DNA from 3 places in the Rahnella sp. RcJ3 genome. Region 2 is predicted to be linked to each of the others. Evidence: predicted binding sites of a transcription regulator. Region 2 holds the regulator's gene; each other region holds the start of a gene.
What was found. The regulator PurR, encoded in region 2, represses purine synthesis genes. The targets are predictions, from matches to a motif close to CANGCAAACGTTTGCNTG.

Region 1 (3,144 bases), on a different contig from region 2:
CTGCCGGTTTTCTGCGTTTTCTACGTGAAGATGCGCCGCAGGCCGACGCCCTGTACATTCTCGGTGACCTGTTCGAAGCCTGGATTGGCGACGACGATCCGCAGCCGCTTCACGCTGAAATCTCGGCGGCACTGAATCAGTTACACCAGCAAGGTGTGCCCTGCTTCTTCATTCACGGCAACCGCGATTTTCTGCTCGGCAGACGTTTCGCCCGCGAGAGCCTGATGACGTTGCTGCCGGAGAAAAAAGTGCTGGAACTGTACGGACGCCGCGTCCTGATCCTGCACGGCGATACACTGTGCACCGACGATGTCGCGTATCAGAACTTCCGCAAAAAAGTCCACAATCCGCTGATCCAGAAACTTTTCCTGATGCTGCCGCTGAAATGGCGACTGGCGATTGCCGCCAGAATGCGCGCCAACAGCAAGGCGTCAAACCAGGGCAAATCACTGGAAATTATGGATGTGAACCCGCAGGCGGTGGTCAGCGAAATGCAGATGGCAGGCGTGGAGTGGATGATTCACGGTCACACCCATCGTCCGGCAATTCATGATGTGCCACTGGGGAATAAAACCGGCCACCGCGTGGTACTCGGCGCATGGCACGAAGAAGGCTCGATGGTGAAAGTCACCGCCGATAACGTCGAGCTGATCAGCTTTCCGTTTTAAGTCACCTCAAAGTTACCCAAAATAATTTGAGTTGCTGGAAGGCGACAAGCTCATGAATCCCTGGGAGCTTAGCTGACTAAGTGACCGGGGTGAATGAGTGCAGTCAACGCATCAGCAGCCCGAAGTATGAAGGGTAACGGGTACGCCTGAATGGAAGCGGAATTGTTCGTCCGGCGTGAGGATCAGTTCCGCTTCAATTCTGCCAAACTCCTCTACCCGCTCACTGATATCCGTTCCGGCATATTGCTCCGCCAGCGCCAGATAATCGGCAAAATGCCGTGATTCTGAACGCAGCAATGAGTTGTAAAAACGCGACAAGGTTTCGTCGAGATGCGGCGCAATTTTGGCAAAACGCTCACAGGATCGCGCTTCTATGTACGCCCCGATAATCAGCCGGTCGACCAGAATATTCAGATCATCGTGATGACGGGTATGTTTGATCATACCGCTGGCGTAGCGCGAGGGGGAAAGCTGGGTATAAGTAATATTGCGCTTTTGCATGATTTCCACCACTTGTTCGAAGTGATGAAGCTCTTCACGCGCCAGACGCGCCGCACAAAACAGCAGCTCGGTGCGATCCAGATATTTGGTCATCAGGCTCATCGCCGTGGCCGCCGCCTTCTTTTCACAGTTAGCGTGGTCGATCAGCATCACCGTCTGATTTTCCAGCGCCACATCCACCCACAGAGCGGGTGTTTCACAGTGAAGAAAATCATAAATCGGTGCCAGTAAAGCCTGCGTCATAAATCAGTTTCCAATGAAGTTTATCATTAATATATTGGTTTGGATTATACAAATCTGCCGTCAACTTCTCATCAAAAATGCGCCGTTTTCCGGCGACGCAACCGTTTTCCTCCCTCACGGAGCGTGCTATCATTTGCGCCCTCGCAGTTTCTATTTCCGAATCACAGGAGCTTTACAGACATGTCATCCAACGTTACCCCGGCAAAAATCGCCATCGTTATGGGGTCTAAAAGTGACTGGGCGACCATGCAGTTCGCCGCCGACGTCCTCACAACGCTGAATATTCCTTTCCATGTCGATATCGTCTCCGCTCACCGTACGCCGGACAAATTGTTTACTTTCGCTGAGCAGGCTTCCGCTAACGGTTTTGATGTGATCATCGCGGGTGCCGGTGGCGCAGCGCATTTACCGGGCATGCTGGCGGCGAAAACGCTGGTGCCGGTGCTGGGCGTGCCGGTACAAAGTGCTGCACTCAGTGGCATCGACAGTCTCTATTCCATCGTGCAAATGCCGCGTGGTATTCCGGTCGGTACGCTGGCGATCGGTAAAGCCGGTGCCGCAAACGCCGCATTGCTGGCGGCACAGATTCTGGCGCTGCACGATGCCGAGATTGCTAAAAACCTGGCCGCGTGGCGCACCGCACAAACTGACGAAGTGCTGAATAATCCCGACCCGCGGGAGGAAGCATGAAACCGGTTTGCGTACTCGGAAACGGCCAGTTAGGCCGAATGCTGCGTCAGGCCGGTGAACCGCTGGGCATCGCCGTCTATCCTGTCGGCCTTGATGCTGAACCGGAAGCCGTGCCGTATCAGCAAAGCGTGATCACCGCTGAAATCGAACGCTGGCCGGAAACGGCGCTGACGCGCGAACTGGCGACGCACAATGCGTTCGTTAACCGCGACATTTTCCCGCGTCTGGCCGATCGCCTGACGCAAAAACAGTTGCTCGACCAGCTCGGTCTGGCGACTGCGCCGTGGCAATTGCTGGCCGATGCCGCCGAATGGCCGCAGGTATTCTCCCGGCTTGGCCAACTGGCGATTGTGAAACGTCGCGTCGGCGGGTACGACGGCCGGGGTCAGTGGCGTCTGCGTTCTGGTGAAGAAAATACGCTGCCGCAGGATTGCTATGGCGAATGCATCGTTGAGCAGGGTATCAACTTCTCCGGTGAAGTTTCGCTGGTGGGCGCGCGCGGTCACGATGGTAAAACCGTGTTTTATCCGCTGACCCATAACCTGCATCAGGACGGCATTCTGCGCACCAGTGTTGCGCTGCCGCAGCCGGATGCCGCCCTGCAACAGCAGGCAGAAAACATGCTGTCAGCGATCATGAACGAACTGAATTATGTCGGCGTGATGGCAATGGAGTGTTTCGTGGTCAGCGAAGGTTTGCTGATCAATGAGCTGGCACCGCGTGTGCATAACAGCGGGCACTGGACACAGAACGGCGCCTCTTACAGTCAGTTTGAAATGCATCTGCGCGCCATCCTTGGTCTGCCGCTGCCGAAACCGGTGGTGAGCACACCGTCAGTGATGGTGAATCTGATTGGCACGGATGTGTCAGAAAAATGGCTGAGCCTGCCGCTGGTCAATCTGCACTGGTACGAGAAAGACGTGCGTCCGGGTCGTAAAGTCGGACACCTGAATCTCAACGACGCCAGCGCCAGCCTGCTGAAAGACAATCTCAACGCACTGGTCCCGATGCTGCCGGAAGAATACGCCAGCGGGATTGAATG
Region 2 (3,144 bases):
AGTGACAGAACAAAAAATTCAGGACAAGAATTCGAAGAAGAAAGTTAAAAGTACCGAACTGGCTAAACGAAAGACCACGACGGAGAAAAGTGTCAAAACGACCCGGGCCGAAAGTAAAAAAGAAAAGACACTGAAGACCACGCGGGCCGAAAGCAAAACAGAGAAACACGCCAAAACCCGTTCACTCGCGAAAAACAGCACGGAAAGGGTCAGTAAAAAAGAAGCGTATGGCCGGCACCGTAAAGGTAAAAAGCCCGAAGAAGACAGCAAACCGATTACGCTAAGTGCAACGCATAAAAAACGCTATCAGCATGCCCAGCAAACGGCGATGACCAAACTGATGCATCAGGTAGGAAAACCATATCGCTGGGGCGGAACCTCGCCGAATACCGGTTTTGATTGCAGCGGCTTAGTCTATTACGCCTACAAAGATTTGATCCGTATTAAAATGCCACGCACAGCGAATGAAATGTATCACCTGCGCGATGCGGCTCCGGTCAAACGCGGCGAACTTGAAAGCGGTGATCTGGTGTTCTTCAGAATCAATAACCGCGGCGCTGCAGACCATGTTGGTGTTTACGTGGGGAACGGCAAGTTTATTCAGTCTCCAAGAACGGGCGAAGACATTAAAATCACCTCTCTCGGCGACGATTACTGGCAAGATCATTATGTGGGTGCACGCCGGGTAATGACGCCGAAAACGATCCGATAATAAACAATTCGTTAAGTCTGAAGTTTCGCTAATCAGCCATTGAATAGCATTTAACGAAGAGTTTCTGCAGGGAAGAGTATCGGCGGTAACGGCCACTGCGTAAAATTGAAAAGGGCGATTCCTGTAACAGGAATCGCCCTTTTTTATAGCGGTTCACTTACTGAATCAGTTCATCACCGCAGTGAAGCTGAAAGCGATAATCATAAGCAAAGCGCATACCGTGGTGATCAACGATAATTTCAGGTTGCTGTCCATCAAACCCCCCTTTCGGATCAAATTGTGGCATTTTTTAAGCCACACTAATTGTGTGCCAACGCATTTTCGCATAATTAACATTTAAAATCTTGTGCTGAATGACAATGTATCCCTGAGAATTTTACTTCCACTTTCCTGCATTATAAGAGAAAATTGTCGGTTAACACGCCTGTGTGCCGGTTGATTTCACCCGAGAGCATTTCACGCCTCATTCTGAAGAATCCACCCAACGATTTCACTGCCCTTTTAGAAGCCAGCAGTGAGATCCACGCAAGCAAACGATTAACATAATGCTAACGTGCTGAAACACGTGAGTTCAGGAGTCATTGTTTACATGGCAACGATTAAAGATGTCGCAAAGCGCGCTGGCGTTTCCACTACAACCGTGTCGCACGTCATCAATAAAACACGTTTCGTCGCCGAAGAAACCAAAGAAGCGGTTCTCCTTGCAATCAAAGAGTTACATTACTCGCCGAGTGCTGTAGCCCGCAGTCTGAAGGTCAATAACACCAAAACGATCGGTCTGCTTGCCACCTCCAGCGAAGCGCCCTATTTTGCCGAAGTGATTGAAGCCGTAGAAAACAGCTGCTTCTCCAAAGGCTATACGCTGATTTTGTGTAACTCGCATAATAATCTGGAAAAACAACAAGCCTACCTGCAAATGCTGGCGCAAAAACGCGTCGATGGCTTGCTGGTGATGTGCGCGGAATATCCTGATGAGTTGCTCAATATGCTCGAGGAGCACCGTTCGATCCCAATGGTGGTCATGGACTGGGGCGAAGCGCGTAAGAACTTCACCGACAGCATTATTGATAATGCTTTCGAAGGGGGTTACATGGCCGGGCGTTATCTGATTGAACGCGGTCATCGTGATATTGGGGTGATCCCGGGCCAACTGGCACGTAATACCGGCGGTGGCCGCTTCCAGGGTTTTGTGAAAGCACTGACTGAAGCCAATATTCCGCTGCGTGACGAATGGGTGGTTCAGGGCGATTTCGAGCCGGAATCGGGCTATCAGGCGATGCATAAAATTCTGATGCAGAAGCACCGCCCGACTGCCGTATTTTGTGGCGGCGATGTGATGGCAATGGGCGCAATCTGTGCCGCAGACGAACTGGGCCTGCGCGTTCCTCAGGATATTTCCGTGATCGGTTACGACAATGTGCGTAACGCCCGTTACTTCTCCCCCGCGCTGACAACCGTGCATCAGCCGAAAGAACGTCTGGGTGAAATGGCCTTTACCATGTTGCTGGACAGAATTGTCAGTAAGCGTGAAGAGTCTCAGACCATTGAGGTGCATCCGAAACTGGTCGAACGCCGTTCCGTAGCCGATGGTCCGTACCGCGATTACCGCCGTTAACAGATATCGAACGCCTGCAGATGCAGGCGTTTTTTTCTAATCACGCAGCCATTCCTGATTCATGGTTTCTGTATCGCCCATATATTCCAGCAACCAGGCCAGCGAGGGTGACGGATTGCTTTGATCCCACGTCAGGCAACACGGGCTGTCGGGAAACGTATTTTCCAGCGTCAGCACCTGCAACTTTTTCTGTTCTATCCACGGCGTGACGCGATGAACCGGCATCATACCCACGCATAAGCCTTCGGTCAGGCATTCCAGCGCACAGGTCCAGTCTGGCACGACCAGCCGCCGCTGGTTATCAAGCGTCCATGTATCCCGCTTAGGCAATGTCCGGGAGGTGTCTTCCAGACAGAGTGCAGGATAAGGCCGCAACTCATCATCATTCAGCGCGCCGGATAACTGAGCCAGCGGATGTTGCGGGCTGACGACGCAATGCCAGTCCATAAATCCCATGTCACGAAAACTGAAGCCCCCGCCAACCGGTATCGCGCGTGTAGCACCGATCGCCACGTCTGCCCGCCCGTCAACCAGCGCATCCCAGACACCATTAAACACTTCTGAGTGAATAATGAGTTCGGTGTCCGCAAAATGGCGGTAGAAATCGAGCACCAGACGCCGTGTCCGTGCGGGTTTTACAATCCGGTCAACCGCCACACGTAATTCGCCGCGCCAGCCGTTCGCCACCTGCTGACACTGCCGGCGCGTGGCTATCATTTTTTTTGTCAGAATCCGCGCTTCATCGACAAAAACCTTTCCCGCAGGCGTCAGTACCACGTCACGATGGCGACGTTCAAACAACGGCACGGCCAGCCAC
Region 3 (3,144 bases), on a different contig from region 2:
GAACAACTGACCTTTTTCGGTGATATACACCGCTTCACCCGGCGCAACGTCGCGCAGGAACTCAAAGCCCAGCGTATCGAGTGCCACACTCTCAGAAGCCACCATGTACTCATTACGGCCATCTTCCAGCGTACGTTTACCAATAACCAGCGGACGGATACCGTGCGGGTCACGGAACGCCAGCATGCCATGACCGATAATCATCGCCACACACGCGTAGGCACCACGGATTTTCAGATTCACTGCGGCAACCGCAGCAAAAATGTTGTCAGCTTCCAGCGGGTAATGCTGGAAACGATCCAGTTCACTCGCCAGGATATTGAGCAGGATCTCAGAATCGGACGTGGTGTTCACATGACGGCGCTGGCCTTCGAACAGGTTGCTGCGCAATTCGTGAGCATTGGTCAGGTTGCCGTTATGGGCAAGGGTAATGCCGAACGGAGAGTTGACGTAAAAGGGTTGAGCTTCTGAAGCGCTGGAACTGCCAGCCGTCGGGTAGCGCACATGGCCGATACCCATGTTGCCCTGTAAGCGTTGCATATGGCGGGCTTCGAAAACATCCTTCACCAGGCCATTCGCTTTACGTAAACGGAAGTTATTATTCGCGTCGATGGTGGTGATGCCTGCGGCATCCTGACCACGGTGTTGTAACACCGTTAACGCGTCATAAATCGACTGGTTTACCGGCATGAAACCGGCGATACCGACAATACCGCACATGTTGTCTTTTCCTCTTCAGCGCTGCCAAAACTAAATATGTTTTGGCAAGAAACTCGACGTGCTCTGCAGGTAGTCAAAGAACCACCTGATGATATAACTGAACTGTGGGATCAACTGGGATTGTTTCCAGTCTTCACTTTGCGAAAAACCGGTAAAAGTATCGAGGAAGAACAGCATCGCGGAGACAATTAACACCCCGCGCAGTGCGCCGAAGCACACACCTAACACCCTGTCAGTGCCGGACAACCCGGTTCTTTCAACCAGTGAACCAATCACATAGTTGACAATTGCACCTACGATCAACGTCGCGATGAACAAGATGGCAATTGCGATCCCGTTTCGAACTAACTCATCTTCGAAACGTGTGAAGTAGATGGCGAGGTAAGGGTAATAATGGCTGGCAACAAAAAAGGCGCAAGCCCAGGTTACCAGCGATAAAGCCTCACGAACAAAGCCACGGATCAAACTGACTAAAGCAGAAAATCCGATAACCGCAATAATGACGTAATCAATCCAGACCATTAACTATTCCAGTGTCTAATCCAGTCACATCTGCCCCGGCATCCAGTTCGCGGCGAATTCTAACAGAAAAAGAAAACGTTTGCGTAGGGGAAATCAGCCGGTCAGACAAATTAATAATAGCGATTAAAAAAACCTCAATCGCAGCATAAACCTATAAAAATCCAACCAGAGGATCTTATAGAAAAAGGGCACAAATCGCTTGTGCCCTCCGTGGTATTTTTTATGTTTTAACGACTCCCTCCCCTGCGAAGGGGAGGGTTGGGGTGGGGTATTAATGGCAACGTTGAATCTGGCGTTGCCCGCTAAACCCCCTCCCCGCCTCCCCCTTCGCAGGGGGAGGCGCAAAGTCAGTGTGCGGAGTAAGCGCGAACCTGCCCACCCAATCCGCTCAGCTGTTGCAGTTGCGGAAGTGACGCTTCGAGTTTTTGCTTCGAGGCATCCGGGCCGACGTACAGGCGCGTGATCTGCCCCTGTACCGGTGTTGCAGGCACTGTGTAAGCACGGAAACCAGACAACCGCAAATTCGCCACAATCTCATTGGCTTTGGCGGCATTTTTCAATGCGCCAAGCTGCACCACATAAGACTGCCCTGTCGGCGCTTTTTCTGCCGGCGCAGCCTTCGGCTGTTCAACCGGTTTTGGCTGTTCAGCAACGGCCTTCGGTTGCTCAACCGGTTTTGGCTGTTCGACCGGCTTCGGTTTCACCGTTGGCTTCGCTTCCACCATCGGTTTCGGTTCGATCACTTTGGGTTTTTGAGGAGCAGGCTGCACCGGTTTTTTCTGCTCAGGCAGTGTGGTGACCGGCGGCGCTTCTATCGTGGTATTACCCGGCGCCACATTGCCATGATTGGCGGCGTTGGTGTTATTGGCAGGACTTGTATCGTCCTGTTCACCATTCATCATCTGATCGGCACCTTCCGGCGGCTGAGCAGGCAAAGATTGCGTGACCGGTGGCACCAAGTCCTGTTCCTCAACATCACCCGGTTTTGGCACCAATGGAATAGACGCAAATTCGTCTTCGTAATGCTTTTTCTTGCCGTCGAGTAAACCAGGCAAAATGATGACACCCAGTGCCACCAGAATGACCGTCCCGACCAGACGATTTTGAAACTTACTTGCCACTGGTTTTCCCCGTGTCTATAGCATCCATTACGTGAGCTACGGTATGGAACGAGCCGCAGACAATCACAATATCCTGAGGAGCCGCCTCCTGCATAGCCTGTTTCCAGGCAGACTCCACATCATCAAACTGGCGCGCCTGCGGCAGATGGACGGTCAGTTCTTCGACACTGGCCCCGCGCGGGCCTTCCAGCGGCGCGCAATACCATTCATCCACCTGCGGCGACAGGCAAGCCAGCGTACCGGCAATATCTTTGTCTTTCAACATTCCGACGACGGCACGCACTTTGCCACCCTTTCGCGGCTGTTCCGCCAGACGTCCGGCCAGATACGCTGCCGCATGCGGATTGTGCGCGACATCCAGGATCAGCCTTGGCGATTCACTCACCGTCTGGAAACGTCCCGGCAAAGCAGCGCGCTGTAAACCGCTGCGCAACGCGGCTTCAGGGATATCCAGTGTTGAATAATGCAGTGCAGCCAGCGCGGTCGCGGCGTTAGCCAGCGGTACATTCGGCAACGGTAAACCTTCCAGCACGTTAACCTCATTACCTTCTTCCCGCGCTGCCCAGCGCCACTGTCCGGCATCCGCAGAAAAATGCCAGTTCACATCGCGGCGGTGTAAATCCGCATGTTTTTCCTGCGCAACCGCAGCAATGGATTGTGGCATATCCGGCTCACCAACCACGGCCGGTTTACCGGCGCGGAAAATACCGGCTTTTTCGCGGCCAATACTTTCGCGGTCAGATCCCAGCCAGTCGGTATGATCCAGCGCAATACTGGTGAC

Region 1: purE (5-(carboxyamino)imidazole ribonucleotide mutase) is a predicted target of PurR. The motif match lies at 1,507-1,524, and genes of this name have one in related genera.
Region 3: cvpA (colicin V production protein) is a predicted target of PurR. The motif match lies at 1,311-1,328, and genes of this name have one in related genera.

What each region holds. Positions count from the first base shown of each region.
Region 1 is NZ_QSNX01000001.1:173,232-176,375, reverse strand. Features, by position in the region: gene lpxH (UDP-2,3-diacylglucosamine diphosphatase) at 1-668, shown strand, start outside; gene DXU84_RS00805 (tRNA-(ms[2]io[6]A)-hydroxylase) at 780-1,412, opposite strand; gene purE (5-(carboxyamino)imidazole ribonucleotide mutase) at 1,593-2,102, shown strand; gene purK (5-(carboxyamino)imidazole ribonucleotide synthase) at 2,099-3,144, shown strand, end outside.
Region 2 is NZ_QSNX01000012.1:144,911-148,054, reverse strand. Features, by position in the region: gene DXU84_RS16890 (C40 family peptidase) at 1-712, shown strand, start outside; gene DXU84_RS25330 (YnhF family membrane protein) at 878-967, opposite strand; gene purR (HTH-type transcriptional repressor PurR) at 1,302-2,327, shown strand; gene punR (DNA-binding transcriptional activator PunR) at 2,364-3,144, opposite strand, start outside.
Region 3 is NZ_QSNX01000002.1:348,699-351,842, reverse strand. Features, by position in the region: gene purF (amidophosphoribosyltransferase) at 1-720, opposite strand, end outside; gene cvpA (colicin V production protein) at 751-1,242, opposite strand; gene dedD (cell division protein DedD) at 1,590-2,363, opposite strand; gene folC (bifunctional tetrahydrofolate synthase/dihydrofolate synthase) at 2,353-3,144, opposite strand, start outside.